DNA from 4 places in the Nesterenkonia sp. DZ6 genome. Region 2 is predicted to be linked to each of the others. Evidence: riboswitches for the same ligand, from Rfam matches in the RefSeq annotation. Region 2 holds a riboswitch; each other region holds the start of a gene.

Region 1 (7,488 bases), 500 kb from region 2:
GACGAAGCCCGAGCTGCTGCTGCACCCGGCCAGGACGGCCGCGCTGAGGAACGCGGTAGTGCCCAGCAGGAGCGTGTGTCGTAGCCGGTTTTTGGGTGCGTTCGGGGAGGGCGGGGTGGTCATGGGGCTCCTTCTCGGAGTGGTTCAGACAGGAAGAATCGTGGTGCGCAGGGCTCAGAGGGTGGCAGGCACCTTGGCGAAGGCTCCGCGGTAGCGGGCGCCGGGATGGGTCTCGGGCAGCCGGTCGCGGCCGAAGAGCTTCTTCCGCAGCGTGCCGGGGGCGTATTCGCTCTGGGCCAGTCCACGGTCGCGCAGGACCGGCAGCACCTTGTCGGCGAACTCCTGGAAGGAGCCGGGGATCACCCAGTTGACGACGTTGACCCCGTCCACTCCGGCGGTCTGCCACAGCTGAAGCTGATCAGCGATCTGCTCAGGGGTGCCCACGATCCGGTTGTTGCGGTTGGAGCGCCAGGCGATGTCGGCCACCAGCGGCTCGCGATCGGTGATCGTCTTCGACGCCCACTCGGTGAACCCGCGCCGGGTGTTGGTCTGAACGTCCTTCAGCGGGGTCTCGGGAGGGTAGACGCGTCCGTCAGGGTCCACCAGCGCCGCGTGCGCGAGGTATCCGTCCAGGGACACGAACTCTTCGACTTCCTTCAGCTTCCGCTGCGCTTCTTCTTCCGTGTCACCGATGATGAAGCTCAGCCCCTGGAAGAACTTGATGTCCTCTGGTGCACGTCCTGCGTCCGCGGCGCGAGCGCGGGTGTCCTCGATCTGCAGCTTGGCGACCGCTGGGTTCGGGGCGGCAAGGAAGACCGCTTCCGCGTTGCGGGCGGCGAAGTCCCGCCCGGAGACGGAGGATCCGGCCTGGAACAGGAGCGGGGTGCGCTGGGGGGAGGGTGCGGGCAGGTGCGGGCCCTCCACAGCATACCGTTCACCCTGATGGTAGATCTTGTGCACCTTGGTCGGGTCGGAGTAGCGGGAACCGGCGCGGTCCTTGATGACGGCACCTTCGTCCCAGGAGCCTTCCCAGAGCTTGTAGGTCACATCGACGTACTCGTCGGCCCAGCGGTACCGCTCGGAGTGTTCCGTGAGTCCTGGCAGGCCGTAGTTGCGTGACCCGTTGTCCTGCATCCCGGTGACGATGTTCCAGGCGATCCGACCCTTGGAGATGTGGTCCAGTGTGGAGATCTGCCGGGCGAACTGGAACGGGTGCGACTGGAAGACGTTGGAGGTGGTGGCCAGGCCGATGTTCTCAGTGACCACGGCGAGGGCGCCGAGCAGCACGGTCGGATCGTTGGACGGGATCTGCAGCCCCTCATTGAGATAGACCGAATAGTCCGCGTCAGAATCCCCGTAGTGGCCCGAGACATCGGCGAAGAACATCGCGTCGAACTTCGCATCCTCCAGGATCTTGGCCAGATCGATCCAGGTGTTCACGTCGGTGAACTCGGTCTGCTGCGCATCCTCGCGGCGCCACTGGCCGTGGTGGATGTGGCTGCTCGTGTTCATCACGAAGGCATTGAAATGCAGCGGGGTGCGTGCGGAGGTGTTGTGAGGCATGAGGTTTCCACGTCACTTTCGGACCATGGCGCCGCGCAGCTTCCCGTATTGGGGGCGGATGCGTGGGCACCGTACTTGCCCGGGACGGTGTTGACTCCGGGCCGAATCATCACCTGGAGCACCCCACTACGGTGAGAGGGTTGCTGTCCGGACAGCCAGGGCTGTCGTCCGGAACTCGTGATTCTGAGGTTCAGCGTAGATCGTACTCATTTCAAGCGCAAGACTTGATCATAAATATAGACATATATTGAAATACTACGTCGGAGCCGTGACGAGGTGGCCTTTCTGCCAGGTTGCGATGCGCTGGCGCCGCGCCATGAGGAAGTCAGTGTGGTGCCGTCTGAAGTCCGCGTAGGACTCGACGGTCACCGGCACCCCGGAGCTGTGGAAGTCGTCGAACGGTACGAAGAAACGCACTTGTGAGGTATCGGTTGCGACGAGGTCCTGCAGATGGAAGAACTCGACGTAGCCCTGGAAACTCTCAAACAGATCGAAGAAGTCAGCGTAACGGCCGAGCGTCTCCGAAAGTGGACTCCGCTCCCCCGCGTAGTGACGCCGGACGGCCTCGAGAGTCAGGTCGATTCGGTCAGCGATCCTGCTGTTCAAACCACGGGCCGCGTTGATGGTCTGCTTTCGGCCGATCTGATTGCCAGGCCACACGATGACCCCGGTCACCGAGTTCGCCAGCGCCCTGTAGTCCTCGTTCTCAGCCTCCGAGAAATTGGCAGCGAAAGCCTGAAGCCGCCCACCCCACCCCGCGAGCCCCTGCGCGATCCGGTCACTCGAAAGGAAGAACTCGCCAAGCTCCGACCTGTGATGCAGATAACAGTTCCGCCTGGTCTCGCTCAGGCTGAACATGCCGCCGCCGGGAAGCGGCTTGCTCCAGAGCAAGCGGTGGCAGGTCCGAAGCGTCGGGCTGTGACTGTCGGGGTCGCGCCCGGGCGGGGTGTCCGAACGGAAGTCGAACGTCACGTCTATCAGCGTCCCAGAAGGCCGACCAATACTCGGAATCACGTACTCAGTCTGCGCTCTCTACTGGCACAGGGAGTCCGTGATTGAGGCGCTCATAGGCAGCCCCCATCTCCAGCGAAATATCCCACCCAAGTCCTTCGACTTTTCGAAGTGTCGGCTGCCTCCCGTTGATGTGCGGAACAAGACGGACGTGCTCGTGAATATCGTTCGCCGTAACTTCATAGGCTTCGACCAGGTCAAACAGCACGTTCTCGAAGACCAAGAAGACGGCTGTGTCGAAGTCAAGACTCCGGAAGGGACTGAACTTTGCTGAGCGACCGCTCTTGCGAACGGTCATCGCCTTGACCTGGATTCGTTGACCTCCGGACGTGGTGATGTCATGCGATTTCGTCGAGTTGGGTTCCAACACTCCGCCCCGCGCGAGCCAGACAACCTGCTCCGCGATATCTCCCAGAGGCTTGTTGATGGTCCGAACCAGGTCGCGATGACGCAGTTCTCTCACGATCCCAGACTCCAGCTGGAGCAGATCCTTCACGCTGAGAGCCGAAAGGTCGAAGGCATCGATAGCTTGCATTTCAGAGGCTCGTTCTGCCGTCTCTCCCAGTTCAGTCATGAACACTTTCCCTCTCGGTTGAGTCCGGCGCGGACGCTTGCCGGCCAAGGCCTTTGATCCCACCGTTCAGCGTCCCTGGGGGGCTCAGGTCCACCTTCATCCAGGCAAGCTCTTCATACCGGTCCGCGACCACGCTGATGAAGTCGTCCTGACGGGGCTGTCCGAACGCCAGGCGGTACACCCCGACCGTCCTGGTGAGCCGACGCTGGTGACCGACCTCGCGGCTGTAGGGGATCACTGGGATGTACCGCTCGATCGTCGCACCTCCGAACCTGGTGTGCAGCCAGTACGGCACCAGCTCGGAGACCCCCTGCTGACGGGACTGCCTCACGGCGGCATCGAACGCCCCTTGCCAAGGGTCTGCATACTCCCCGAGCACCGCCTGGTCGCCATAGTCCGCGGCGATGTTCTTGCGGACCGCGTGGCCCTTATACCGATGGACTCGCCCCTCGCGCTGCTCCATGTCCACTGGGTTCGAGGGAAGGTTCCAGTGCACCACCGCGTGACTGTATGGATGGAAGTCCAACCCTTCCTGCCCGACGGAGGTCGAGGCGAGCACAAAGGGCCGGAAGGGCGAGTTGAAGGCTCTGCGCACGGAGGACTCACGGTGGACGGTCTGATCATCCGCAGCTCTGCGACCTCCATAGCGTGCCGCGAAGTGCGTACTCATGCGGTGCTGGTGTGAGTGAATCCGGGACCCCTGGACCTCGAAGGTCTCGACCTCGTTGACGGCGCTGCGAAGACCCAGAGCCTCGACCACCGCGGCGGCCACCCCTGCCACTCGCTCCCCGGGTTCCTTTCCTGCCAGTCCTTCCGACTCCACCAGGACATGAACGAACTCATCTAAGACTGCCTGCAGGCCGCCATCAAGGGCATGCTGCACGGCGTCGCGCCAATAGGCCCTGCCTTCCGAGGACCGCACGACAGGCACAACCTCTGGGCGATTGAACAGCAGTCTCAGGGTTCGGGCGATGCTGAACGCCGCCACCCGCAGATCCTTTGTCTCAACCTCATCCGGCTCTCCTGCAACACGCTTCAAGGCGCGCGACGCGCTGGTTCCGAATCCCCCCACGCCGAGCTCCGCCATTCGTCTTGGCAGGTCGGCGGGTGGACGTCCCAGGTTGTCCGGCAATCTCTGCGTCTGATCAAGGTGACGCCGAGCCGCACGGGAATTTCCGCCCTGTCCCGACTGTCCCTCTGGCTCGACCGAATCGGTGGGCAGTCCCCACAGGAATCTGCGCATCGCTCGGGCAAGCGCGTCAGCTGCCGCGGCGTCTCGACGCCGGTCCAGCAGCATCGGGGCCGCCCAGTACCAGCGGGGATCCTCAGCGCCAGAGCCGTCCGCAGCCGTGAGTGCCTCCGGCAGCACTTCTGCGAGAAGACCGCGCACTCCTTTCTCCGCGACATCAAGCACTTCGTTCTGACTGAGGTCTCGACGCCGCATCTGGCGCGCAATGGCCAACGGGTCGGTGACACGAGTCAACTCCTCAAATGGGTACGTCAATGCCCAGGTCGCCATGGTCATGGGACGGTTCTCGGTGAGCTTCAAAGTCAGTGGCGCGACGGGACGGAGCTGGTCGTCGTACCTTCGCGGTGCCCCCTCTGCGGCCGAAGCCGCAACCGCCGCGAGCTCGCGCTCATGGCTTCTACGGTCGGCCTCGTAGCTGAGCAGCGTCGCAATGGCCTTCGGCACCACCGTCCAGGCAGAGAAGACCAGCCGCTTGGTGAAGGGTCCAAGTTCAGCGTGTGAGAAAGGCCCGCTGAGTCGGTAGTAGGACATCGACGGCGGCAGCCAGAGCACGCTTGCCGCGCCCGAGCGGAACACATCTTCCTCCAACGACCTCAGCTTGGCATTGCCCGGGTCGAGCTTCTGATAGTCCCTGATCACCTGCCAGTCCAACAGCCCGTCGGAAGTTTCCAATGCTCGAGCAAGCGTCGAGTCGCCGAGCTCCACGCGGGCGTGGAAGTCTTTACGAATCTGGTAGGAATTCCGTTCCATGAGGTTCAGCGGATACGGGGTGGAGCGCCAGTATTCGAACGTGTCGCGTGAACCGAGCTGCTCGGCGACACGATCCAAAGTCCTCCAAGAACGCAGGTCCTGGGCCGTGACCTGCGAAGCAGGCAAGTGACGGAGATTCACCATGGCATCGGCGTCAGCAGTGAAGGCAGTCCGCTCCGTGCGACACATGACACGCCGCAGTTCAGATTCCACTGCATCCTTGGCTCGCGCCGCCTGCGACGTATCAGCCTGTGTGGTTTCCGAGGGGTCAGCTGCCAAGGTCTCCATCGCTCGGCCCATCGTCTTCAGATAGGACTCCACCCGCTCCGCTCGTGGCTGCCCAGCCAGGAATTCCACCGTCTTGATGAAGTCACGGTAGTGGTCGTCGCCACCCTCGTCGTCGTGCAATGTGTACATCTTGTAAGGGGTGGCAGAGAGCATCAGAATCTTGGCCTTGTCCTGATTGAACATGCGGTGGGCAAGCCGCGCCCCGGAGACCCCTGACTCAGCGGGGGCGTCCAACAGGTCCTTGAAGCGCTGAAATTCGTCGAGGATGACCAGGTCTGGTGACAGCAGATCCAGGGCGATCTCCGCCACGGCTGCACGCAGTCGAGCGACGATGCTCATGCGACGTTCATGCAGTGCCGCATCGGGATCAGCGCCATCAATCCTGACGAAGTCCTCCGCGCATTGGGTGAGCTCCTCCAGCAGGGATCGATTCCCGTGGTCCCGGCGCACCCGGCACCCCTGGACGAAGGTGTGACAGATCTCCTCATCCAGTCCCTCGGTGTCAAAGGCGCGAAACTCGTTGTCGAAGTTCTTTCGGCTCTTGCCACCGCGGAACATTTCCCGCCAACCGGGGCTTTCATGGGCCGCCTCCACGCCGCCGAGGGCGATCATCTTCAGGAGCAGAAGCCGCTCATCGGCGCGTCCTAATCGATCTCCCTGGGTGAATGAGGTGCCGGTGGTGAGCGCAATGAAGTTCACCTTATTGCTGTTGAGATGGCCGGTGACCCTGGGCAACAGGGACAGTCTGTCTGCATGCCTCACCTGATTCGCCCCCACTGAATTCAGACGAGCCAGATTCTGGGCGGCGATCTGCGCGTTCGTGCAGATGTAGACGACGTCGATCCGGGATTTCTTGTCCCAGAGGTGATCGACGGTTCGAGCCACGACACCGCGGGCGACCATGGTCTTCCCCAGCCCCGTCTCATCCGCGACCAGGAATCGCTGAACCGGGTCATGCTCACCCCAAAGGCGGCTGAAGGTGTATTCCACCGTGTTCCGCTGGAAGTCCTTGAGCCCACTCAACGAGTTTGAAAAGTTGGGACGCTCCATCAGGAGACCTCCGCGTGGACGGCCCACACGGTGGACCAGAGCTCTTCCAACCCGGCTGGGACGAGGTCTTCGGCATCCGGCGAGTCACGCAGCTGTTCCATCAGATTGCCGACGCGCACAAGCGTCTCAGGATCACGCCCGATAGCGCGGACCAGAGGTTCAAAAAGTGCGAAGTCCTCGTAGATGCGACCCTGGTCCCCGGCGGCGAGCGCGGTGCCGGAGGAGTCAACCAGGTCCATCTGCGCAAGGAGGTCAGCGTAGGAAGCTTCATTGAGCAGCAGCATCAGGTAGCGCAACACATCCGATCTGTCTTTGATGATCTCGCGGAACGCGTCGTGTTTCCGGCCGTCGATGTCACCTGCAAGCTCAGCGAAGATGACGCGGCGTCGGGTCACCCGCGTCTCACCTGACCCCAGGGTCGTCTCTACTGCTAGGAACGGTGTGACGTTGAGCGCGGAGAGCCGTGACCACTGGACCTGAGGACCAAGAAGTCTGGCGTGTTGCGGCAGCGAGATGGGCCAGACAGTGGTGACTCCGATCTCCCCCGCCGGCAGTTCAAGGCTCAACGTGGCTTCGACAGTGGCCTCCCCGGTGGTGCGCACAGCCAATATCGGACGGGCACTGGCAAGCTCTATGTGCCACAGTTCGATCTTCCGCTCAGCCTCGTACTCCTGCTGTGCAGCAGTCTCCTCCGCGGCAGGTGTATACGGCTCCCACACATCCTCCAGCCCCGGCTTACCCACGGATGTGCCGAGCATGGCTTCCACTCCGCACTCGCGCGTGTTTCCAAACAGCAGGGCGTTGAACTCCACGCTGCGGCCCCAGGATGGACGGCCGGTCAGGTTGGCGCTTCCCGTCACGGTGAGTGAACGTCTCTCGGGCAGGTCGACCACCACCGTCTTGGCGTGGAGCCCACTGGCGGTCTCCAGATCCAGATGGGACCGTCCGTTCTCGGACTCCTCGACCTCGTGATCAGCGGTTGGAGTTGTCGGCAGCACGCGGA
Region 2 (7,488 bases):
TCGATGTCGGAGCCTTCCTGGGTGACCAGAGCGGACCACTCGGGCTGGTTCTCGATCATGATCGTGTGGGTGTCGGCGCCGACGGCGCGGTTCAGCAGCGCGGCCGAGCCGGCGGTGGAGCCCACGTGGATGTTGCCCGCGCGCAGGTTCTCGTTCGCGCGGTTCGAGCCCTGGGACTGCACCCACTGCACGTCGACGTCGAGCTCTTCGAGCTCTTCCTCCAGCCAGCCGTTCTCCAGGATGATCAGGCTCAGCGGGTTGTACGTGGCGAAGTCGATGTTCAGCGTCTCCAGCTGCTCGTCCTCGCCGCCATCACCGCCGCAGGCGGTGGCGAGCAGCGCGACGGCGGCGGCTGCGGAGACAGCTTTGACGGAGGTGCGGCGGGAGCGCGGGGAGCGGGAAGCGGAGGTGCTGGGCATGGGGAGGGCCTTTCGGTTCTTCAAGGATGGACATCGTGTTCGAGGTTCATGGTCGTGCGTGTCAGGCAGAAGCGGCAGAAGGCTCCTGGCATGTTCGGCATGTGGGGTCAGGCAGGAAATGGGCCCCGGAGGTGGTGATCCGGCAGTGCGGGGACCGCGTCGGCGGAGCCCCGCTGGTCAGGTCAGGACGAGCGGAGTCGGCCCGATCAGCTGCCGGGACGAGTCAGTGGCTGTGCGAGTCGACGCCGAGGCCGGAGAAGAGCTCCCCGCGCAGAGCGGCAAGCTCCGCGGAGGCGCGATCTCGCGGACGTCGCCCGGGCACGCTCAGCAGTCGGGCGATCGTGGCACCTTCGGCGGGATCGGGGTCCGCCGGGTCCTGCCCGAGGAGCAGCACGCGGTCTGCCAGCTGCAGCGCCTCATCCACGTCGTGGGTGACGAGCAGCACCGTGGTGCCGGTCTGCGCATGCAGATCCAGCAGCAGGTCCTGCATCTTCAGCCGGGTGAGCGCGTCCAGGGCGCCGAAGGGCTCGTCGAGCAGCAGCACGCCGGGGCGGCGAGCCAGTGCCCGGGCCAGCGACGCGCGCTGCGCCATGCCTCCGGAGATCTCCCGGGGTCGCAGCGACGCGCGGTCGTGCAGACCGACCAGCTCCAGGAGCTCGTCCACGCGTTCACGCCCCTCGGCCTTGGACAGGCTGCGCGGCAGCCCCAGGCTGACGTTCTTGTGGATCGAGCGCCAGGGCAGCAGTCGCGGCTCCTGGAATCCGACCGCGGTGCGCTCGTCGTAGCGCTGCACCGGGGAACCGTTGATCAGGATCTCGCCGGTGCTGCCGGTGTCGAGACCACCGACGGCGCGCAGCAGCGTGGACTTGCCGCAGCCGGAGGAACCCAGGATCGCGAGCACCTCACCGGGAGCGATCTGCAGGCTGACGTCGCGCAGCACGGTGCGCGATCCGAAGGCGCGGCCGACGCCGGAGAGCTGGACATCGAGTGACGTGTACTGCTGCCGGCCGTCAGGCTTGGCGGCAGCCACGGAGGTGGCGTCTGAGGGCACGGCAGGGCCGGCAGCGGTTGTTGCGGTGTAGTCGGTCAGGGTGGAGGCAGGCGAAATCATCAGAGGATACTCCCATCGATCCTGGCGGTAGCACCCGGCGAAAAGACACCCTTGCAAAGGTGCCCCTCCCTGGGTTGCTGCGGCGTCGACGAGCCAGATCTCTCGGCCGCTCGGGATGGTACGCGGATCAGACTACGCCCAGGCGGGGAATCCGATCAATGTCGCGTTCAGCAAATGAGACAAAACGCAACACATATCGCGACTTGACTTTCTGCCCACGTTCACCATTACAGTGAAGGCACTCAACCATCCAGAGCGACCGAGAGATCTGGCTCGAAGACGTCGCAGCAACCCGGAGGGCTTCACGGCCTCCGCCGGGTGCTAACGCCAGGACCGATGGAGTATGCCCCTTGATTTCCCTGTCCCATGTCTCGACGACCTTTGCCGCCCGCGGCCACGAGCCGCTGACCGCGGTCGATGACGTCAGCCTCGAGGTGCCGCGCGGCAGCATCCAAGGCATCATCGGGTTCTCCGGCGCCGGCAAGTCCACGCTGCTGCGCAACATCAATCTGCTCGAGCGCCCCACCTCGGGCCAGGTCAGCGTCGCCGGCACCGAGCTGACCGGCTTGGACGATGCGGCGCTGCGCCGGGCCCGGCACCAGATCGGCATGATCTTCCAGGGATTCAACCTGGTCAACAACCTCAGCGTCGCCCAGAACGTCGAGCTGTCGCTGAAGTTCGCCGGGGTCAAGGACCGCCGTGAACGTCTGCGGCGGGCGGCCGAGGCGCTGGAGATCGTGGACATCACCGACAAGGCCTCCGTGTATCCGGCTCAGCTCTCGGGTGGTCAGAAGCAGCGCGTGGCGATCGCTCGGGCACTGGCGACCAAGCCTGAGGTGCTGCTCTGCGATGAGCCGACCTCTGCGCTGGACCCCTTCACCACTGCCACCGTGCTGCAGTACCTCGCGGATGTGAACCGTGAATTCGGCATCACCGTGGTGATCGTGACCCACGAGATGGAAGTCATCAAGGCTCTCGCCGACAACGTCGCGGTGATGGAGGATGGGCGGGTCGTCGAGGAGTTCCCGGCGAGCGAGCTCCGCCGAGAAGGGTTCAATCCGCGGACCTCGATCGGAAAGTACCTGCTCAGCGATGGGATACGGCTGGACCGCAGCGGCCCGGCCGCGCATGGGTCGGAGTCCGGCGAGCAGAAGTCGGGTCAGTCCACGCGACGCTCCCCGCAGCACGCGGAGTCTCAGGATCAGGGTCAGACGCGCCGGTCAGAGCACGCCGCCCTGGCCGGCTCGGCAGGGGGTGTGCGCTGATGGACCTCGTCATCGAGCGGCTTCCCGAGATCAACCAGGCCATGCTGGAGACCTTCGCGATGATCGGGGTCGCCATCCCGGTGGCGGTCCTGCTGGGCACCCCGCTGGGGATCTGGCTCTTCGTCCACGCTCCCGACGGACTGGCGCCGCGGCCACGGTCTCATGCGATCGTCTCCGGGGTGGTGAACATGATCCGGTCCTTCCCGTTCCTGATCCTGCTCATCGCCATCATCCCGTTCACCCGGTTCGTGGTCGGCACCTCGGTGGGCACCGCCGCGGTGATCGTCCCGCTGACGATCAACGCCATCCCCTACTTCGCCCGTCTGGTGGAGCAGAACATCACCCAGCTGGGCTCCGGTGCGGTGGAGGCGTCCCGGGCGATGGGCGCCACGCGCGGGCAGATCATCCGCAACGTGCTGCTCGTCGACGCCAAGCCCGGACTGATCGGCTCCATCACCATCACCACGGTCAGCTTCATCTCCTATTCGGCGATGTCAGGGCTGGTCGGCGGCGGGGGCATCGGTGACCTGGCGATCCGCTACGGCTACTACCGCTATGAGACCCCCACCATGATCGCCGCCATCGTGCTGATGGTGCTGCTGGTGACCCTGGTGCAGTTCGCCGGCACCCGGCTCGCCCGCGCCTCGGACCGGCGCATCACCGCCTGACCGCGATCACCGCATGACCGAGATCCTCGCCTGACCGAGATCACCGTCTGAGCAGGATCTTCGCCTGACCCGCGCATCCGCGGAACGGCAACACCGCCCCGCATCACCTCACTCCGCTGCCAGGGCTGGCGTCCGACGTCGCGCCCTGGTCATTCCCGCACACCCTCTGGGCGCATGTCGCCCAGCCAGAGAAAGCAGCCCAAACCCATGAACGCTCTACGCCCCGCGATCCTCACCGGCGCAGTCCTCTCCGCCGCAGCCCTGAGCCTGACCGGCTGCGGGCTGGTGGAGGATGATTCCACCATCAGCATCGTGGTCACCGAATCCGCGCCCTTCCAAGAGCCCGCCGAGATCGCCGCCGAGCTGCTCGCGGAGCAGGGCTACGAGCTGGACATCACCTATATGACCGATATCGTCCAGCCCAACCAGGTGGTCAACCAGGGCGAGTTCGAGGGCAACTACTTCCAGCACCTGGCCTATCTGAACAACTTCAACCAGTCCAACGACACGCAGGTCGAGCCGCTGTTCTCGGTGTACTACGCCCCCGCCGGGCTGTTCTCACTGGAATACGACTCCCTCGAGGAGCTGCCCGACGGGGCCGAGATCAACCTGCCGGTGGATCCCTCGAACAACGGCCGGGCGCTGCAGCTGCTCGCCGATGAGGGCCTGATCGAGATCGACGAGTCCGTCTCGATCATCGAACTGACCCAGAACGACATCACGGAGAACCCCCGGGACTTCAAGTTCGTGGAGACCGACCAGCAGTCAGCTGCGCAGGTACTGCCCGACGTCGACGCCGGCTTCGCCTTCGTCCGGCTGATCGCCGAGGCCGACCTGGACCTCGAGGAGACCACGCTCAGCATCGAGGACGGACGCGAAGAGGTGCGCACCCCGTTCACCTGCGTGGTCGCCGTCGGACCGGACGGGGTCACCGATGAACAGGCCCAGGCGCTTCAGGACGCCTTCCAGTCCGAAGAGGTCGAACAGTGGTTCGAGGAGTACCAGGGCGGGGTCATCGACTTCGAGGACTTCATCACTATCGACAACGCCGAAGAGATCTGGGCGGACTTCAGCGCATGAGCACATCCAGCGCCCCCACGCTCTCCCGGCGTCGAGTATTGAGCGGTTCACTGGGCATGGCCGCTCTGCTCGGCGTCGGGAGCCTCACCTCGGGATGCGGCCTCGCCGGCGGGGCCGGCGCCGACCGCAGCCTGCGCCTGGTGGTCACCGAGAACGCCCCCTTCCAGGAGCCGACCCGCATCGCCCAGCGCATCCTGGAGGCCGATGGCTGGGAGTTCAACGCCACCTACGTCACCGACATCATCCAACCCAACCACGCGGTGAGCAACGGCGAATACGACGTCAACTTCTTCCAGAACATCAGCTATCTGCGCCAGTTCAACGCGGACAACGACCTCGACATCGAGCCGATCTTCTTCATGTTCGAGCAGCCCTCGGGGATCTACTCCGCGCAGCACGACTCGCTGGAGGAGCTCCCGGACGGCGCCCAGATCGCGCTGCCGGTGGACACCGCGAACAACGGGCGCGGGATCCGGCTGCTCGCCCGCGGAGGTCTGATCGAGATCGATGAGTCCAAGCCTGTCGCCGCGCTGAGCGTCCGGGACATCACCGCCAACCCCAAGGACCTGCAGTTCATCGAGGTGGACCAGCAGTCGGTGGGGCAGATCTACGCGGATGTCGACGCCGTCTTCGGCTTCGCCCGGCTGCTGGCCGAGATCGATGTGCTCCCCGACGAGGTGCTGATCATGGAATCAGCCGAGGAGGCGCTGCCCTTCGCGCTCGCGGTCTGCGCGCGCCCGGGCTTCCGCGAGGAACAGCCCGAGCGCTTCGAGGCGCTCAAGGCCGCCTACCACTCCGCGGAGGTGCGTGAGTGGTACGGCGAGTACCTCGACGGTCTGCTCAACCCCGCCTTCGACCGAGACATCGACGCCGCATGGAAACAGGTGAACGACGCATGAGCCGCACCATCCCTGAAGAGCTCCTGACCCGCATCCGAGAAGGCGCCGTACAGCGTGAGCTGGAGCGGATCCTGCCCTTCGAGCAGGTCGGCTGGCTCGACGACGTCGGCTTCGGCGCGCTGCGCGTGCCGACCGAGTTCGGCGGCGAGGAGCTCAGCATCGAGGGGCTCATCGCCGAGGTGATCGCGCTCGCCGAGGCAGATTCCAACATCGCCCACCTCTACCGCGGGCATTTCGGGTTCGTCGAGTCGCTGCGCTTCCAACCTGCGCCGGTGCGCGAGCTCTGGTACGCCCGGGTGCTCAAGGGCGGCACGGTGGGCAATGCCTCCACGGAGAAGGGCGGCAACGCGCTGGGCAGCCTGAACACCCGATTGGACCGCGACGAGCATGGCGCGGCGCTGCTCACGGGGGAGAAGTACTACTCCACCGGCACGATCTTCTCGACCTACACCCGCGTCTCAGCTTCTCAGGCCCAGGAAGGGGAGGGGCGACGCTTCGCTGTGGTGCCCACAGACGCCGCCGGGGTGACCCTGCTCGATGACTGGGACGGCTTCGGGCAGAAGCTCACCGGCACCGGCACCACGCGGCTGGACTCCGTGGCGGTGGAGGACCTCGCGGTGCTCGGACGCAGCCCGGGCGATCACGAATCCGTCCACGAGGCGGCGTTCTTCCAGCTCTACCTGCTCGCCGTCCAAGCAGGAATCGCGAAGGCGGCCCTGGCAGATGCCACGTCCACACTGGCCCGGCGCACCCGCACCTTCAACACCTCCACCGCCGGGCAGGCCTTCAGCCAGGATCCGCTGATCCAGCAGGTGGTCGGGACGATGTCCTCGAAGGCCTTCGTGGCCGAGGCCGCCGTGCTGCAGGCGGCCCGCACCCTGGACCGGGCACTGGCAGCGGGCCTGCAGGCCGGCACCGGCGGCCCCGAGTTCCATGGCGAACCACCGGTTGAGATCCATGATGCGGAGATCGCCGTGGAGAAGGCCCAGATCAGTGTGCCGGAGCTGGTCCTGGCGGTGACCTCGGAGCTGTTCCAGACCGTGGGCGCCTCCGCCACGCTGCGCACCAAGGCGCTGGACCGGCATTGGCGCAATGCGCAGACCATCGCCACCCACAACCCGGTCGTCTTTCGCGCCCGCTCACTGGGCGACCATGAGATCAACGGCACCCTGCCCCAGGGGCTCAACGCGATCGGCGAGGCCAAGGAGAAACCATGACCATCCATTTCAACGCCTTCGACATGCTGGTCCCGGTGCATCAGTCGCCGGGCCTGTGGCGCCACCCAGAGTCGCGGATCGCAGAGTTCGACACGCTCGAGTACTGGACCGAGCTGGCCCGCACCGTGGAGCGGGCAGGCTTCTCATCCTTGTTCCTGGCTGACATCCCCGGGGTCTACGACGTCTACGGCGGCACCGCCGAGGCAGCTGCCCGCGGTGGAGTGCAGTTCCCGCTGCTGGACCCGCAGGTCATCGTGCCGGCGCTCGCCGCGGCCACCACACACCTGGGATTCGGGCTGACCGCCTCGGTGACCTATGAGGCTCCGTACGCCCTTGCTCGGCGCTTCGCCACCCTGGATCACCTCACTCGGGGCAGGATCGCGTGGAACATCGTGACCAGCTATCAGGACTCCGCGGCGCGCAATCTCGGACTTGCCACACAGATCCCGCATGACGAGCGCTACGACCGCGCAGACGAGTACCTCGAAGTGATGTACAAGCTCTTCGAGCACTCCTTCGAAGACGACGCGGTCCTCGCGGACAAGTCCACCGGGGTCTTCGTGGATCCGGAGAAGGTCCACCCGATCGACCACCAGGGGGAGTGGTTCACCGTGCCCGGGGAGATGCTCACCCACCCAGGACCGCAGCGCACCCCGCTGCTCTTCCAGGCGGGGTCCTCCGCGCGGGGACAGAAGTTCGCGGTGGACCATGGCGAGGCGATCTTCGTGGTCAGCTCGTCCCCGCAGCGGCTGGCTGTTCAGGTCTCCGAGACCCGCAGGGCACTGTTGGAGGCCGGGCGTGATCCCGAATCTGTCCGGTTCTTCGCCAT
Region 3 (7,488 bases), 200 kb from region 2:
CGAGCAGGCTCACCGAGCTGTGCTGGTCCTTGACCGCGGCGATCCACTCCCAGAGATCCTCCACCGCCTCGCGTGCGGCCGATGACGAATAGGCCAGCCGCTCGACATCCAGGTCGAACCAGGTGTAGCCGCCGACCTCCATCTTCACCGGCGCGCGCACGGAGGCATAGGTGAAGCCGGCGGGCAGCCCGGGGACCAGTCCCATCAGGTCCTGCTCGTGGGAGCCGTAGCCGTGGAGCAGCACCACCAGCGGGGTGCCGGCGCGGTCCTCGGGTTCGCGGGACCAGGCGACGTGCGGTGAGGCAGACATGAAATGACCTTTGCGTGACGGGAAGGGTGACTGACCCACTCTAATCAGCCCATGGGTGGATGCATGAAGAGGGGGTGGTCAGCGACAATGTCCGGGTGAACGAAACTGATGAGACCCTCGAAACACCAGACCTGCCCGCCGACGCCGAGATCGCTGAGACTCCGCGGCACCCCTGGACCCGCTACGTGGCCCTGGGGGACTCCTTCACCGAAGGCATCGGGGATCCCGATCAGACCCGACCGGGCTACCACCGCGGCTGGGCGGACCGAGTGGCTGAGGAGCTGGCCCTCGGTGCCGCCGCCGTGGAAGGTTCTCCCAAGTTCTCCTACGCCAACCTGGCGGTGCGCGGAAAGCTCATCGGTCAGATCCGAGACGAACAGCTCGCCCCGGCCCTGGAGCTGCGCCCGGACCTGATCACCCTGTGCGCCGGCGGCAATGACGTGATCCGGCCCGGCGGGGACCCCGATGAGACCGCCCGGATCCTGGACACCCTGGTGCAGATCCTGACCACCACTGGGGCCACCATCGTGCTGTTCAACGGCCCCGATGTGCGCGAGACCCCGGTGGTCGGCTCGATCCGCGGGAAGGTGGCGATCTTCAACGAGAACGTGCGCACCATCGCGGCCCGGCATGACGCCGTGGTCGCCGATATGTGGTCCCTGCGCGAGCTGACCCGCCCGGAGATGTGGGACGACGACCGGCTGCACTTCTCCGCGCTGGGCCACCACACGATCGCCCGCATGGTGTTGGAGACGATGAACGTCGAGCACGATCTCAAGCCCTCGGAGCCGCGCCCGGTTCCGGTGCGGAGCTGGCGTGCGGCCCGGGTGGATGACGCCGTCTGGGCGCGCCACCACCTCTTCCCCTGGGTGGTCCGGCGGCTCCGCGGGAGGTCCTCCGGGGATGGGATCTACGCGAAGCGACCGACCTTCGAGCCGCTCTTCGGCGGGTCCATGCCCCCGGGTGGCGGCGTCGACGACGCCTGAGCCGCCGGAGGTTCAGAGCCGCCGGAGGTTCAGAGGCGCAGGGGCGCGCGGCTCCCCAGCTGGAGAGTCTCCCGCATGGCGTCGCCGAGCTGCTCCGCGCTGGTGAGGAATCCGTCGTGGCCGATCGGAGAGTCGATCATGTGCACCTGATGGTCCCCGGGGATCGCGTCGGCGATCTCCTGGGACTGTTTCGGGAAGTACAGCCGGTCCGTGGTCACGGCCGCCAAGAATGGCGCCGCGGTGACCCCGGCGAGCGCCTGGTCCACTCCCCCGCGTCCGCGGCCGACGTCGTGGCTCATCAAGGCCTCGGCGAGGACGATGTAGGCGTTGGGGTCGAAGCGCTGGAGCAGCTTCTCGGCCTGGTGGTCCAGGTAGGACTCCACCTGGTAGCGCCCGCGCCTGCGCTGGGACCAGCCGACGGGGTCTTCCATGCCCTGGGCGGAGCGGCCGAAGCGCACCGCCAGCTCGTACTCCGCGCGGTAGGTGATGTGCGCGATCCGGCGCGCCAGTCCCAGCCCGGCCTGCGGCGCCGGGCCGCCGTAATAGTCGCCGCCGGCGAAATGGGGATCGTTCTCCACAGCCAGCACCTGGGCCTGGCCGAAGGCGATCTGCTCCGCGGTGGAGGCCGCTCCGCAGGCGAAGACGGCCACGCCTTCGACCATCTCCGGGTAGGTCACGGCCCATTCCAGCGCCCGGGCGCCTCCCATGGATCCGCCGATCACCGTGTGGAACTTCCGAATGCCCAGGGCATGAGCCAGCCGGGCTTCGAGATGCACGGAGTCGCGAATGGTCACGAAGGGGAATCGGGAGCCGTAGGGCTTCCCCTCGGGATCCAGGGAGGCGGGTCCGGTGGAGCCGTAGCAGCCACCCACCATGGCCGGGGCGATCACGAACCAGCGCTCGGTGTCGATCGGGCGGCCCGGTCCGAGCAGCCCTTCCCACCATCCGATGGAGGCATCCGCCGCGGTGGCGGCGACGTGGGAGTCACCGGTGAGGGCGTGGGCGACCAGGACGGCGTTGCTGCCGTCCTCGTTCAGCGTGCCCCAGGTCTCGTAGGCGAGGGTGACTTCGGGCAGCCGCCCGCCGGCCTCGAAGGTGTACGCGCCGACCTCAGCGGTCTTCAACGCACCGGCGGGCCTGTTCCCAAAGTCATTCAGCACCTGATCACCCTAACCTCAGACCGCCGCTGCGGTTTCTTGCTTCGTCACATTGTCCGCGCCGGCCTCCGCTGCCGCGTTCACAGCGCCCTGGGCGGCCTTCTCGAAGCCCTGGTCCAGATCGGCGATGATGTCGTCGATATGCTCCAGGCCCACCGAGAGCCGGACCAGTCCGGGCTTGACTCCGGCGGCGCGCTGCTCGGCGTCGCTGAGCTGGCTGTGCGTGGTCGAGGCGGGGTGGATCACCAGGGAGCGGACGTCGCCGACATTGGCCACCAGCGAGTGCAGCTCCAGCGCGTCCACGAAGGCCTGGCCCGCCCGGGCCTGACCTGAAGCGTCGTGGGCTGCTCCTCCGGCGAGCTCGAAGGACAGCACCGCCCCGGATCCGCGGGGCAGGTACTTCTGAGCGCGCTCGAAGCAGGGGCTCGAGGGCAGACCGGAGTAGTAGACCCGTCGCACGGCGTCATGGGCCTCCAGGTACTCGGCGACCTTCTGCGCGTTCTCGACATGGCGTTCGATCCGCAGCGAGAGGGTCTCCAGCCCCAGGTTGATCTCGAAGGCGTTGTGCGGGGACAGTGCCGGACCGAGGTCGCGCAGCAGCTGGACCCGGGCCTTGAGGATGAAGGAGAGGTTGACCCCGAAGATCCCGTCGGCGCCGAGATCCCGGCCGAAGACCAGCCCGTGGTAGCTCTCGTCCGGGGTGGAGAAGCCGGGGAAGCGCTCCGGGTGGGCGAAGTAGTCGAAGCGCCCGGAGTCCACGATCACCCCGGCGATGGCCGTGCCGTGGCCGCCGAGGAATTTGGTGGCCGAGTGCACGACGACGTCGGCGCCGAAGTCGATCGGCTTGATCAGGTATGGGGTGGTCAGCGTGGAGTCGATGATCAGCGGTGCCCCGAACTCATGCGCCACCGAGGCGACGCCTTCGATGTCCAGCACGTCCCCGCGCGGGTTCGCCACGGATTCGCCGAAGAAGGCGACCGTGTTCTCCCGGGTGGCGGCGCGCCAGGATTCCAGGTCATCGGGGTCCTCCACGAAGGAGACCTCGATGCCGAACTTCGGCAGGGTGTGCTTGAAGAGGTTCTGTGTGCCGCCGTAGAGGGTGGGTGAGGCGACGATGTGGCTGCCGGCCGAAGCGATGTTCAGCAGCGCCAGCGTGGTGGCAGCCTGTCCGGAACCGACGGCGAGCGCCCCGACTCCGCCTTCGAGGGCGGCGATCTTATCCTCCACCGCCTGGACGGTGGGATTGCCGATGCGCGAGTAGATCGGGGCGATCTCCTCGAGTCCGAAGCGGCGCGCGGCGGCGGCGGTGTCCGGGAAGACGAAGGAGGTGGTCTGCTGGATCGGCAGCGCCCGTGCTCCGGTGACCGGGTCGGGGGCGACTCCGGCATGGATCTGCTGGGTCTCGAACTGCCAGGTGTTCTCGTTGCTCAAAGGATTCTCCGTTCAATGCGGCCCAGGAACCGGGCCGGATGTGAACGTCGCTGCCGGTGGTCGAGCTTCCGGCGCTGAATCCTGTACGGCCCTGTCCTGAGGACTGGGATGTTGGGCCCGCACTGGTGTGTGGCCCGCGCTTGCTGAGTGAGTCGGTGAACTGCTTCACTGACTGTTTCAGCCAGGTCGTCACCCGGGGCACCCCACCGCGAACTGGAGGGTTGCCGGCCAGCAAACCGGGGTTTTGCGCTGGCACTCTTGACCTAGGAGCAAGTCTGCATCGCGGAATGCTTCCTTGCAAGTGCGGGCCAGGGGTCGGGTTCGCAGTTCGTCATGTTCGGCCACCCTGCCGCGAGTCACTCCGGCCCGAGGAACGCGAACGGCTCCGCGGGCTCGAAGAGATCACTGACGTCGCCGGCGTGGCCGTCGGGCGGGCCATCAGCAAGATCCATGCGGCGGACACCTGAGCCTTCTCGCAGGTCGAGTCGGTCCAGGGACACCCAGATGACGCTGGGCCGCAGCGCGGAGTCGAAGAAGTAGCGACGGTCCTTGTGGTCCGCCACGGTGCGCCACTGGGTCGAGGAGATGTTCGGCTGCCCCGGAGTGCTGATCCCATAGGGGACCGACGCGTTGCGGATCACCCCGAACACCGACGCGGTCGCGATGGTGCGGTCTTCCACCTGCGGCACCGCGTTGATGTAGAAGCTTGCCCGGACATAGCGGTCGGCGGCGCGATTGGTGCCCGGGAGCATGACGGTACCGCCGATGCCGCGCCAGTAGGTGTCGATCGCCAGCTGTTGAGCGAAGGGCGGTGAATTGGTCATGACCTGGTGGGTGCGGTCGTGGTGTATCTGCAGCGTCCCGTCCAGGTACTCACAGATGGCGCTGTCCCCGGAGGCATCCGAGATCGACAGGTGCATGGTCGCCTGGCGCGGCTGCCCTGGCACGCCGGCGGTGACCACGGCGAAGTCTTCACGGGCGAGTGATTCGACCGCCTCCGTCACGGTCGCGAAGCTGTCCAGCACGTACTGGGCCCAGGCGCCGAGGGAGAGCTTCGGCCGGGCATCGTCGAGCCCCGGGTAGCGCGACTCGACCAGCCACAGGGCATTGGCGACCAGCCCCCGCTCGTTCATCCCATCGGTGGTCGAGATGTCATAGCCGGAGGCGATCACGCTGCCATAGCGGGACGTCCAGGTCAGCGACTCCGACCCGGCTCCTCCCTCGCGCGGCAGCCCCCGGGGGAAGACCCACAGATTCGTCCCCAGGTCGGCGTTCCAGTCCATGGAACGGGCCGTCAGCACACGATCCTGCTCGCCCAGGTAGACCACACGTGTGCACATCAGACTGGCCTCTCACCGAACCTGGGCTCCAACTGGGCCTCAGTGTGTCGGAGGCCATATCCGGAGGTCAACCCTGACCTAGACTCACCTTTCATGAGTGCCTCCGACAATGACGTCCTGACAGCCCTGCGCAGCGCCTTCACGCCGGGCACCTTGACCACCGACGCCGCGGAGCTCGACGCCCACGCGGTCGACCAGGGGCCGCTGGAGCATTGGCAGGTGCACCCGCCGCTCGCCGTGGTCTTTGCTGAATCGACGCAGGACGTCCAACTGCTGGTGCGACTCTCCTGCGAGCATGGCTTCGCGCTGATCACCCGCGGGGCTGGGACTTCCGTCTCCGGCGGGGCGAACTCCACCGAGGGTTCGGTGGTGCTGAACCTGACCCGGATGAACCAGATCCTGGCGATGCGACCCGAGGATGAGGTCGCCGTCGTCGAACCGGGCGTGATCAACGCCGACCTCAACGCCGCCGCCGCAGAACACGGGCTGATGTACGCCCCGGATCCGGCGAGCTACCGCACCTCCACCATCGGCGGCAATGTCGCCACCAACGCCGGCGGGCTGCGCTGTGCGAAGTACGGGGTGACCCGCGATTCGGTGCTTGCCCTGGACGTGGTGCTCGCCGACGGCACGCTGATCCACACCGGACAGGCCACCTTCAAGGGCGTCGCCGGCTATGACCTGACCAGCCTGTTCGTCGGCTCCGAGGGGACCCTCGGCATCGTCGTCGGGGTCACCGTGCGGCTGCGCCACCTGAGTGCGCACACCGAGACCATCGCCGCGTTCTTCGACGAGCTGACCACCGCCGCCCAAGGGGTCCTGGACATCGGCAGGGCCCGGGTGCAGCCGGCGATCACGGAGCTGCTGGATCGCCGCACCATGCTCGCCCTGGATGAGGCGCAGGGCTCGGACCTGGCCCAGCGCGGAGACACGCTGCTGCTGATCCAGACCGACGGCCACGGTGCTGCCATCGAGGCCGAGATCATCCGTGAGGTGCTGCGAGCACTCGGCGCCCTGGTCAGCGACCCCGGCTCCACCGAGTCCGAGCGGCTGATCGAGCTGCGCCGGCACGCCCGCGGCGACGGAATCGTCAACGAGGTGCGCGTGGGCGAAGACGTCGCGGTCCCGCGGTCGCGGCTGGTGGACTACATCCGCGCCATCGAAGACCTCGCCGAGGAGCACCAGGTCCAGCTCAAGGTGGTCGCGCACGCCGGGGACGGCAACCTGCACCCCACCTTCAGCGTCCCCAGCTCAGAGCTCGGCCCCGACACCGGCACCGGCACCGAGACAAGACCCGACGACGACGCGGCCTCCCCCGCACAGCCCGAGGCCGCCCCCGTGACGATCGACGCCACCGAGGGCGGCCTCCCGACCTCGGCCGTCTCGCGGCTGCATGCTGCCCTGGACGGTTCGGTCCGGCTGGCACTGGAGATGGGCGGGACCATCACCGGGGAGCACGGGATCGGCACCTATAAGCTGCGCTGGCTGGACTGGGAGCAGTCCGCCGAGGTGATCGCGCTGCAGCGCCGGATCAAGGACGTGTTCGATCCGGAGCGCCGGCTCAATCCTGGGCGGGCGATCCTGTAGCCGCGCCGCCCGGACCGAAAAGGACCGCGCGGGCCGCGGCGTCGGCGTCGGCGAGGGATCGCGCGGAGGAATCGCCATCTCCGCCGGCCTCCGCGGCGATGGCGGTGCCCCATTGGACCGAGCTGAGCTGCAGGCCCAGCACGTAGATCTCTTCCGGCTCGGCGCGGTCCGCCGGGATCAGCCGATGTGGAAGTCGCGTGACGTCGAAGCCCTTGCCCGCCCGCGGCGCCCCGGAGGCGTCCACGAGTTCGCGCGGCCGGGCGAGGCCGCTGCGCAGCAGTCCCGCCACCAGGGGCGAGCGCGAGAGCTGGATCCGATTGGCGGGCATCATCGCCTCAAGCAGCCAGCGCGCCTGGTACGCCGGCGCGGCCACGGCCGGGGATTCGGCGGTGTAGAAGCCGGTCTCGCGGTCCACGTCGAAGATCGGGTCGGGTCCCAGGAACTCCACCACCCCGGCGCGGGTCAGGGCGGCGAGCTCCTCGATCCGCTGCAGCGGCGGGCCGCTGGCCAGGCCCTCCACCAGGGACTCGAACCAGCCCTCGATCTCGCTGATCTGGCTGGACTGGGAGACCCGGCCCTGGCTGATCAGCGCCTTGACCTCCATCCGGGCCAGGTGCAGCGCACCGATGGCCATCTTCACCGGGCTGCGCGCTCCGGCGGCGGAGGTGGCCGCGTCA
Region 4 (7,488 bases), on a different contig from region 2:
AGGCACCCCAGCGTCGGAGATGTGCGCGGGGTCGGGATGTTCTGGGCCATCGAACTGGTCAAGGACAAGGAGACCCGCGAACCGCTGGCCCCCTATGGTCAGACCCCCGCGGTGATGAATCAGCTGGTCGCCGAGGCCAGACGCCGCGGAGTGCTGCCCTTCATGAACATGAACCGGCTGCACATCTGCCCGCCGCTGAACACCACGGAAGAGGAGCTGATCTTCGGGATCGATGTGCTGGACCAGGTGCTCGATCTCGCGGACGAGTCGATCCGCCGCACGTGAGAGCCCGGCCGTCCTCGTCCCGAGGAGGGAGGTCTCGGACGGCATAAACGTGAGACAGATAGCTGGGGGGCCCGTTCGCCGGGTCGTTCAAGAGGGTCTGCACCGGATCAGCGCTGTGACGGTGGCCTCACGGCCCGGGATGGATTAAACTCTCTCCCCGCGGAAGCGTAGAGTCAGAGGCGTGATGGAAGCAGACACGAAGCAGATTCTGGACGAGGCCTTGTCTCGCCGCACCATCGCGGTGATCTCGCATCCCGATGCGGGCAAGTCCACGTTGAGTGAGGCGCTGCTGCTTCACTCGAACGCGATCACCGAGGCTGGCGCGGTCCACGGCAAGGCCGGACGCCGCGGCACCGTCTCGGACTGGATGGAGATGGAGAAGGCCCGCGGGATCTCGGTGAGCTCAGCCGTGCTCCAGTTCACCGTGGGTGATGCGATCGTGAACCTGGTGGACACCCCCGGGCACGCTGACTTCTCCGAAGACACCTTCCGCGTGCTGGCGGCCGTGGACGCGGTGATCATGCTCATCGACGCGGCCAAGGGCATGGAAGCCCAGACCATGAAGCTCTTCGAGGTCTGCAAGGCCCGCGGGCTGCCGGTCATCACCGTGATCAACAAATGGGACCGCCCGGGCCAGGATGCCTTGGAGCTGGTCGATGAGATCCTCACCCGCACCGGGATGCGCTCGATGCCGCGCAACTGGCCCGTCGGAGACTCCGGGCACATGCTCGGACTGCTGCACCCCGACGAGATGACCATGAACCGTTACACCCGCGCCCCCGGCGGCGCGAAGAAGGTCCTCGCTGAAAGACTCTCCGCCGAGGTCGCTCAGGCCGAGTACCCGGTCGAGTTCCAGACCGCGGTGGAGGAGTCCTCGCTGCTGGAGGTCGACGACGAGTTCTACGACCGCGACGCATTCCTGGCCCAGGAGGCGACCCCGCTGTTCTTCGCCTCGGCGGTGCAGAACATCGGCGTCGAAGAGCTGCTGCACTTCATCATGGAGCAGGGTCCGCCCCCGCAGGCCCGCCCGGACGCCGACGGCACCCCCTATTCGCTCACCTCCGACTTCAGCGGCTACGTCTTCAAGGTCCAGACCGGTATGGACAAGGCCCACCGCGACCGGATCGCATTCATGCGCATCTGCTCCGGAGTCTTCGAACGCGGCATGGTCGCCACCCACGCCCAGTCCGCGAAGCCCTTCCCCACCAAGTACTCCCAGCAGGTCTTCGGCCGCGACCGCACCACGGTGGACACCGCCTGGCCCGGCGACGTCGTCGGCCTGGTCAACGCCTCCACGCTTCGCCCGGGCGACACCCTCTACGCGGGCCAGTCGGTGATGTTCCCGCCGTTCAAGCCCTTCGCCCCGGAGCACTTCCGGGTCGGCAAGACCGGGGACGCCAGCAAGCACAAGCAGTTCCGCAAGGGCATCGAGCAGCTGGACCGCGAAGGCGTCATCCAGGTGTTCTACTCCGAGCGCCGCGGCCAGCAGCGTCCTGTCCTGGGCGCCGTGGGCCCGATGCAGTTCGAGGTCGTCTCCGCCCGCATGGAATCTGACTTCGGTGCCTCGGTCTCCTTCGACGCGCTGGACTACTCGGTCGCTCGTGACATCGACGAGGATGCCGCAGCGATCCTGCGCGAACGCCAGGACTGCGAAGTCCTCTACCGCAACGACGGCACCCCCGTGGCGTTGTTCAGAGACCCGTGGAGGTTGCGCACCGTCCAGCGCGACCATCCGAACCTGCTCCCGGATCCTCCGGGCAGCATCAACGCATCGGTCTCCGCACGGATGTGACCGATCGCCGAGGGCTGCGGGCACCCCATGCAGAACCCTCTTGGAAGGAACACCATGCACGCTGTCACCCGAGTTGAAGTCGTCGAAGCTGTCAAGACCGCATTCACGCTCACCGCCCAACCGACCGTCCCGAAGGATCTGGTGGCGGCAGCCACCGCCTCAGGTGCTCGGCCTGCCGTCGTCTCCGTCCTCGAAGGGCTCGACGATGACCTGCAGTTCCGCAGACTCCGCGAACTCTGGGAGTACTTCCCGCACATGCCGGTCAACTCCGTCGACGCCGCCTGAGGGCACGCGCCGGCTGAGCTCCACGGGCGTGTCAAGTCACGCGCCGGGGCAGGTCCGCCGACGGCCAGGGCTGGCAAGCGAGCAGCAGCGGCGTAGGCTCGAGCCCATGGTCAGGAGTCACAGCACCGCAGCGATCGAACGGACCACCCGACGGGCCTGGGCGCAGTGGGTCACCGCCCTCGACGACGCCGGAGCTGCTGCCCTGCCGCACCGCGAGATCGTCGGAATCGTCTATGACCATATGCCGATGGACGTGGAGAACCGTGGCTGGTGGGCCCAGAGCGTGGCGGTCGCCTACGAACAACACCGTGACCTGCGCCGCCCGGGGGAGTCTCGTACCGGTGAGTTTCAGGCCTCGGTCTCCAAGACCTATCCGGGTGACATGGACGCCGCGCTGGGGGCATGGGTCGCTCTCGTCGGCGGGCGTGACTCTTTCGGCGGTGTCGCGCTCCAGGGAGAGCCCGGCACCTCCTCCACCGACCGCTGGCGCTACTGGCGCGCCGGGCTGGTCGACGGCTCCCGGGTCGCGGTGACCATCTCGGGGAAGTCCGCAGGGAAGTCCTCGCTCGGCGTCGGACACACCAGGCTGCGCTCGCCCGAGGAGGCCGAACACTGGAAGGTGATCTGGCGGGAGCTGCTGGGCCAGCTCTAGGTGTGACTTCCCCTGACGGGTCGAACGGCAGCAGGCATTGGTGTCGCGAGAATTACAGTGGCGAGGTGTTCTGCGCGGTCACTGGTTCGGTCCGGGAGCCCCACAGCTGGGTCTTCGTGTGGGTCGCCGTCGGAGACTCGGCGAGGAGGACCGCAGCGGCGAAGACACCAAGAGTGATGAGGAAGAGTGCCAGTCCCATCAAACCGTAGCTGTTGAGCCATGCTGAGATGTTCATGCTCAGGACCGCGGCGAGACCCGTGACCAGAAGAACGAGTCCGCCGTTTCTGCGCCGCGCTGCATGAAGGGTCAGTCGCCAGCTGCCCTGGATCAGCGTGACTAGAACGATGCCTGCGAGATTGGCGATCATGGCGACCCAGACCGGATGGGTTCCGAGGAAGAAGTCCGTGGCACTGAACCCCGAGAGCGCGTACCAGCCGAGTCCCGCGCTGAATCCGGCGAGTAGTGCGGTCAGCGCCGCGGAGCGGGTGGCGAGCGGCCAGAAGAACGCCGCGAGAACCGGAGCGAAGGTGGCGCCGTTGCGCAGAGTCCATGCCATCACATTCCACCAGGCTGACTCCTCGGCGCGCAGGAGACTGAAGATCACCATCAGGACAGTGAGCCCCACCAGCGCGATCCGCGTGTAGCGCACCAGCTCCACCTGGGTCGCTCGGGGACGAAGCGCGCTCCCGAGGTCCCGGCCCAGCGAGGTGGCTCCAGAGAACTGGCAGGGTCCCGCCCAGCCCAGGGCGCATGCCCAGAGTCCCACGAAGAATACGGCCGCAGCCCAAGCAGGAAGGGAACCGGCGATGTACTCGGCGATGCCCACCAGGGGCAGCGATGCATCCGGGACCACAATCGAGGCGGCGACGCCGACGACGATTCCGAGAAGGATCAGGGGCATGCCGATGATCGCCGCGAGGAAGAGCCCCTTCTGGCCGTCTTCCGGGCTCCGCGCCGACATCGACATCTGAAAGGCGGCCTGAGCCAGGGGAACATTGACGATGAAGGTGCCGAACCAGGCAACGATCAGCGATATGCCGGCGTTCGAGACATCGAACATCTGTGGCTGCTCCTCAGCCAAGGTCTCGAGACCGCTGGGCCCGGGTGAGACCAGGAACGCCCAGATGCCCACGATGAACATCACGAAGATCATCAGGACATTCATGGTCTGGGAGAATGCCACGGAGCGCATGCCGCCGAAGGTCAGGAAGGCGAGCAGGATGATCGCTGTCAGAGCGATGCACTGCCACAGTGGGATCTCCGTGACCGCGAAGAGGGCGGACGCGAAGGCGATGCTGGTGGCCACTGAATACATCGGAAACGTCAGACCGGTGATCACAGAACTGATGGCCTGGGCTCCGCGGCCGAATCGGTCCCCGATGATGCCGGTGACCGTCACCACGAGCTTCTCTCGCAGGGGCTTGACCAGAAGGAGCGCGATCAGCAAGATCTGCACCGTTTCGGCCACGCCGTACCAGACCGCCGACACGCCTGTTCGGTAGCTCAGCTCGACGATCGCGATGTAGGAGGATCCTGAGAACAGTCCCGTGATGCAGAACGCGACGGTCCAAGGGCTGAAACTGCGACCGCTGACGAAGAATCCTCCGCGTCCCGAGCGGCCCACAGCGATGCGGCTTCCGAGTATGAGCCAGGCGGTGTATGCGAGTGCCAGGCCGATCGTCCAGAGTCCGACCGTCGTCACGAGCCCATCTCCACGAGATCTGGGGTGGCATCGGCGTTGAGGACCTCGAAGATCAAGTCCCCGTGGCTGGCGTCCCCGTCCACCTCGTAGCCCCAGGCGCGATTCGCCAGAGCTTCGGCGAGGCCATGGGAGTTCTTGTGCACGAATGCCCACGCGACTTCCAGGTCGATGTGCGCGTCGCGCAAGAGATTGATCGCGGGGCAGATGTGTTCGGCCCACTGGGCGAAGTCTGTCAGGACAGAGGAGTCCTGTTCGCTGGTCTCTACGACCAGCTGCAACCGGTACACGTAGAAATAGGGTTGCACATCTGCTTGCCCAGCCAACCCGCGAGTGTCCTGACGTGCCAGCGTGTATGTGGAGATGTCGGTGAGTGGCAGGGCCCGCCGATGGGCCAGCTGTTCGACCGCGACGGCGATGCAGCTGCTGACACCGCCGATCAGGTACTCCATCGGCGCGGGGCCCTGATCGCTGCCACCGCGCACCACAGGCTGGTCAGAGACGAAGCTGAAGTCCCGGACGGTGAGTTCGGTCCGTACTGGGCCCGACCACGTGCCAGCGACCCGCAGAGTCTTCGAAGAGGTGCGCAGGGGTGCCTCGGTGTACCTCGGATTCAGTCTGTTCTCTTGTGCGCTTGAAGCCGCTTTGGGCATGGAACATCTCACCTTTCATCGTTCCCAGCGGTAGCACCTGCTCACCCTGAAGGGGTGGGGTTGCTGCGACGTCGTTGAGCTAGGTCTCTCAGTCGCTCTGGATGATTCGTTGTCTGCTGAAACCTAGAGCGTCCGGCAGAAAGATGCAAACCCTAGAAAGCAGGGCGACCTGGAGCGCCCGCCACATCAGTCGTAGTTCCCGCCCGTCCTGCCAGAGTCACCCCACCGGCCCCACCGGCCCCACCGGCCCCACCGGCCCGACCGGGCGTCGAAGACTCAGAACAGGTCCGGCATCTCCTCGCGGAGCTTGGCGTCCAGCAGCTGCGCCAGCGATTCGATGCGGTGGTTCGAGAGACGGCTCTTGTCCCAGTACGCGGTGATCTTGCCGATCACCGCCGGGCAGGTCTCCTCGGAGCAGAGATGCTCGGTCATGTCCAGGGTGTGGAGTCCGGCCGGCTCCGCGCCAGGGGGAGTGCATCACTGCGCTGAGTGTGGATCTGGTGGATGGCACAGCTGCTCACGCTGGCACCGACTGGCAGCACCGGTGCCGCTCCGGCTGAGGGCACTTGTGGCGCGAGGCGCGATCGGACATGTTTCACCTGCCGCTCCAGCCGCCGGCGGGTCAGCACCGAGAGGGGCCAGAGACGCTGGAAGAGAGCCTCTTCTCCGGACCGCACGCCCCGGATCGCGCCGGGGATTCGCGCAGAATGCGCAACTCGTCTTCACGGTTGCGACTGTTCTCTCAGCAGTCATCGGTTGACCAAGGACAGGTTCTTGCGAATCTTGAGAAATGACCTTCGGAGGAGGTGGACCTCCACGGTCCGACCTGAGGTCATCCGGCTACGGCGTGGACCCAGCCTGATAGCGGCCCAGGGTGGCGTCGCGGAACTCGTAGAACCGGCCCTGTTCGATGCTGGCCCGGATGTCATCGACCATCTTGATCGTGTAGTGCTCGTTATGGATGGTGCACAGCGTGTTGTAGAGCATCTCCTTGGCCTTGAAGAGGTGATGCAGGTAGGCCCGGGTGTAGTTCTGACAGGTGTAGCAGGTGCACTCCTCATCGATGGGGGAGAAGTCGCGCTTGAAGCGAGCCTGCGGGATGTTGTAGCGACCATCGGGGTGATAGACCCGTCCGGTCCGCGCCACTCGAGAGGGGGAGACGCAGTCGAAGGTGTCTGCCCCGTTCTCGATGGCGGTGAAGAAGTCTTCGGGCTCGGAGATCCCCAGCAGGTGGCGCGGCTTGTTCTCCGGGAGCTCCTCGGCCATCCAGCTCACGATCACCCCGAGGTTCTCCTTGTCCAGGGCGCCGCCGATTCCGAAGCCGTCGAAGCTCTGCCCCTCGATCTCCATGGAGCCCAGATCCTTCGCGGCCTTGCGCCGCAGATCCTCGTACTGGGCACCCTGGAGCACCCCGAAGAGTGCCTGGTAGGGGCGGTGGCTGCGCTCGGCGGTGAGGCTGCGGTGCGCGGAGAGGCAGCGCTCGGCCCAGAGCCGGGTGCGCTCCAGGGAGGTCTCCTGGTAGTCGCGGGTGTTGAACAGCGTGGTCAGCTCGTCGAAGGCGAAGATGATGTCCGCGCCGATCTCGTGCTGCAGCTTCATCGAGATCTCCGGGGTGAACCGGTGGGTGGTGCCGTCGATATGGGACTTGAAGGTCACGCCGTCGTCGTCCACCAGGGCAAGGCGCACCTTCTTCGGGGCGACGGCCGCGTCATCGGGGACCACCGAGGCGTCCATGGTGATGACCTTCTTGAACCCCGCGCCCAGACTCATGACCTGGAATCCGCCGGAGTCGGTGAAGGTGGGCAGCGGCCAGTTCATGAACCGGCCCAGCCCGCCCGCGGCGTCGATCACATCGGTGCCCGGCTGCAGATTCAGGTGATACGCATTGGCCAGGGCGGCCTGGGCGCCGATCTCGAGCATCTCCTCGGGGCGCACGGTCTTGATCGTGGCCTTGGTGGCCACCGGGATGAAGGCCGGGGTCTTGATGTCCCCGTGGGGAGTGCGGATGGTGCCGGTGCGGCCCAGCGCCCCCTCGATCCGGGCCTCGACCTCGAAGCTGAAGGCCTCGCGGCCCGCCTGCGGGTGCGGCGCTGACTCCTGCGGCCTTGCATCCTGCTGTGCG

Evidence for each region. A riboswitch is a leader RNA that binds a small molecule or an ion and turns the genes downstream of it on or off. The one in region 2 is predicted to bind S-adenosylmethionine.
Region 1: linked by a shared signal. The riboswitch ahead of LTH93_RS03130 (NtaA/DmoA family FMN-dependent monooxygenase) and the one ahead of LTH93_RS05350 (methionine ABC transporter ATP-binding protein) in region 2 are both predicted to bind S-adenosylmethionine.
Region 3: linked by a shared signal. The riboswitch ahead of LTH93_RS04410 (O-acetylhomoserine aminocarboxypropyltransferase/cysteine synthase family protein) and the one ahead of LTH93_RS05350 (methionine ABC transporter ATP-binding protein) in region 2 are both predicted to bind S-adenosylmethionine.
Region 4: linked by a shared signal. The riboswitch ahead of LTH93_RS10560 (OsmC family protein) and the one ahead of LTH93_RS05350 (methionine ABC transporter ATP-binding protein) in region 2 are both predicted to bind S-adenosylmethionine.

Annotation. Positions count from the first base shown of each region.
Region 1 covers NZ_JAJOYW010000001.1:693,717-701,204, forward strand. Annotated here, with positions in the region: gene LTH93_RS03125 (ABC transporter substrate-binding protein) at 1-123, opposite strand, end outside; gene LTH93_RS03130 (NtaA/DmoA family FMN-dependent monooxygenase) at 175-1,563, opposite strand; SAM riboswitch class IV at 1,630-1,746, opposite strand; gene LTH93_RS03135 (DUF6994 family protein) at 1,819-2,535, opposite strand; gene LTH93_RS03140 (hypothetical protein) at 2,582-3,148, opposite strand; gene LTH93_RS03145 (helicase-related protein) at 3,141-6,485, opposite strand; gene LTH93_RS03150 (phospholipase D family protein) at 6,485-7,488, opposite strand, start outside.
Region 2 covers NZ_JAJOYW010000001.1:1,189,091-1,196,578, reverse strand. Annotated here, with positions in the region: gene LTH93_RS05360 (aliphatic sulfonate ABC transporter substrate-binding protein) at 1-419, opposite strand, end outside; gene LTH93_RS05355 (ABC transporter ATP-binding protein) at 643-1,530, opposite strand; SAM riboswitch class I at 1,540-1,652, opposite strand; SAM riboswitch class I at 1,774-1,873, shown strand; gene LTH93_RS05350 (methionine ABC transporter ATP-binding protein) at 1,881-2,795, shown strand; gene LTH93_RS05345 (methionine ABC transporter permease) at 2,795-3,463, shown strand; gene LTH93_RS05340 (MetQ/NlpA family ABC transporter substrate-binding protein) at 3,671-4,543, shown strand; gene LTH93_RS05335 (MetQ/NlpA family ABC transporter substrate-binding protein) at 4,540-5,442, shown strand; gene LTH93_RS05330 (acyl-CoA dehydrogenase family protein) at 5,439-6,659, shown strand; gene LTH93_RS05325 (LLM class flavin-dependent oxidoreductase) at 6,656-7,488, shown strand, end outside.
Region 3 covers NZ_JAJOYW010000001.1:986,108-993,595, forward strand. Annotated here, with positions in the region: gene LTH93_RS04395 (alpha/beta hydrolase) at 1-310, opposite strand, end outside; gene LTH93_RS04400 (SGNH/GDSL hydrolase family protein) at 406-1,296, shown strand; gene metX (homoserine O-acetyltransferase MetX) at 1,326-2,456, opposite strand; gene LTH93_RS04410 (O-acetylhomoserine aminocarboxypropyltransferase/cysteine synthase family protein) at 2,472-3,884, opposite strand; SAM riboswitch class IV at 4,016-4,148, opposite strand; gene LTH93_RS04415 (linear amide C-N hydrolase) at 4,241-5,224, opposite strand; gene LTH93_RS04420 (FAD-binding oxidoreductase) at 5,318-6,811, shown strand; gene LTH93_RS04425 (FAD/NAD(P)-binding protein) at 6,786-7,488, opposite strand, start outside.
Region 4 covers NZ_JAJOYW010000004.1:37,256-44,743, forward strand. Annotated here, with positions in the region: gene LTH93_RS10535 (aspartate aminotransferase family protein) at 1-285, shown strand, start outside; gene LTH93_RS10540 (peptide chain release factor 3) at 470-2,077, shown strand; gene LTH93_RS10545 (hypothetical protein) at 2,132-2,362, shown strand; gene LTH93_RS10550 (hypothetical protein) at 2,469-3,014, shown strand; gene LTH93_RS10555 (sodium:solute symporter family protein) at 3,067-4,716, opposite strand; gene LTH93_RS10560 (OsmC family protein) at 4,713-5,366, opposite strand; SAM riboswitch class I at 5,379-5,474, opposite strand; gene LTH93_RS10565 (hypothetical protein) at 5,643-5,798, opposite strand; gene tgt (tRNA guanosine(34) transglycosylase Tgt) at 6,207-7,488, opposite strand, start outside.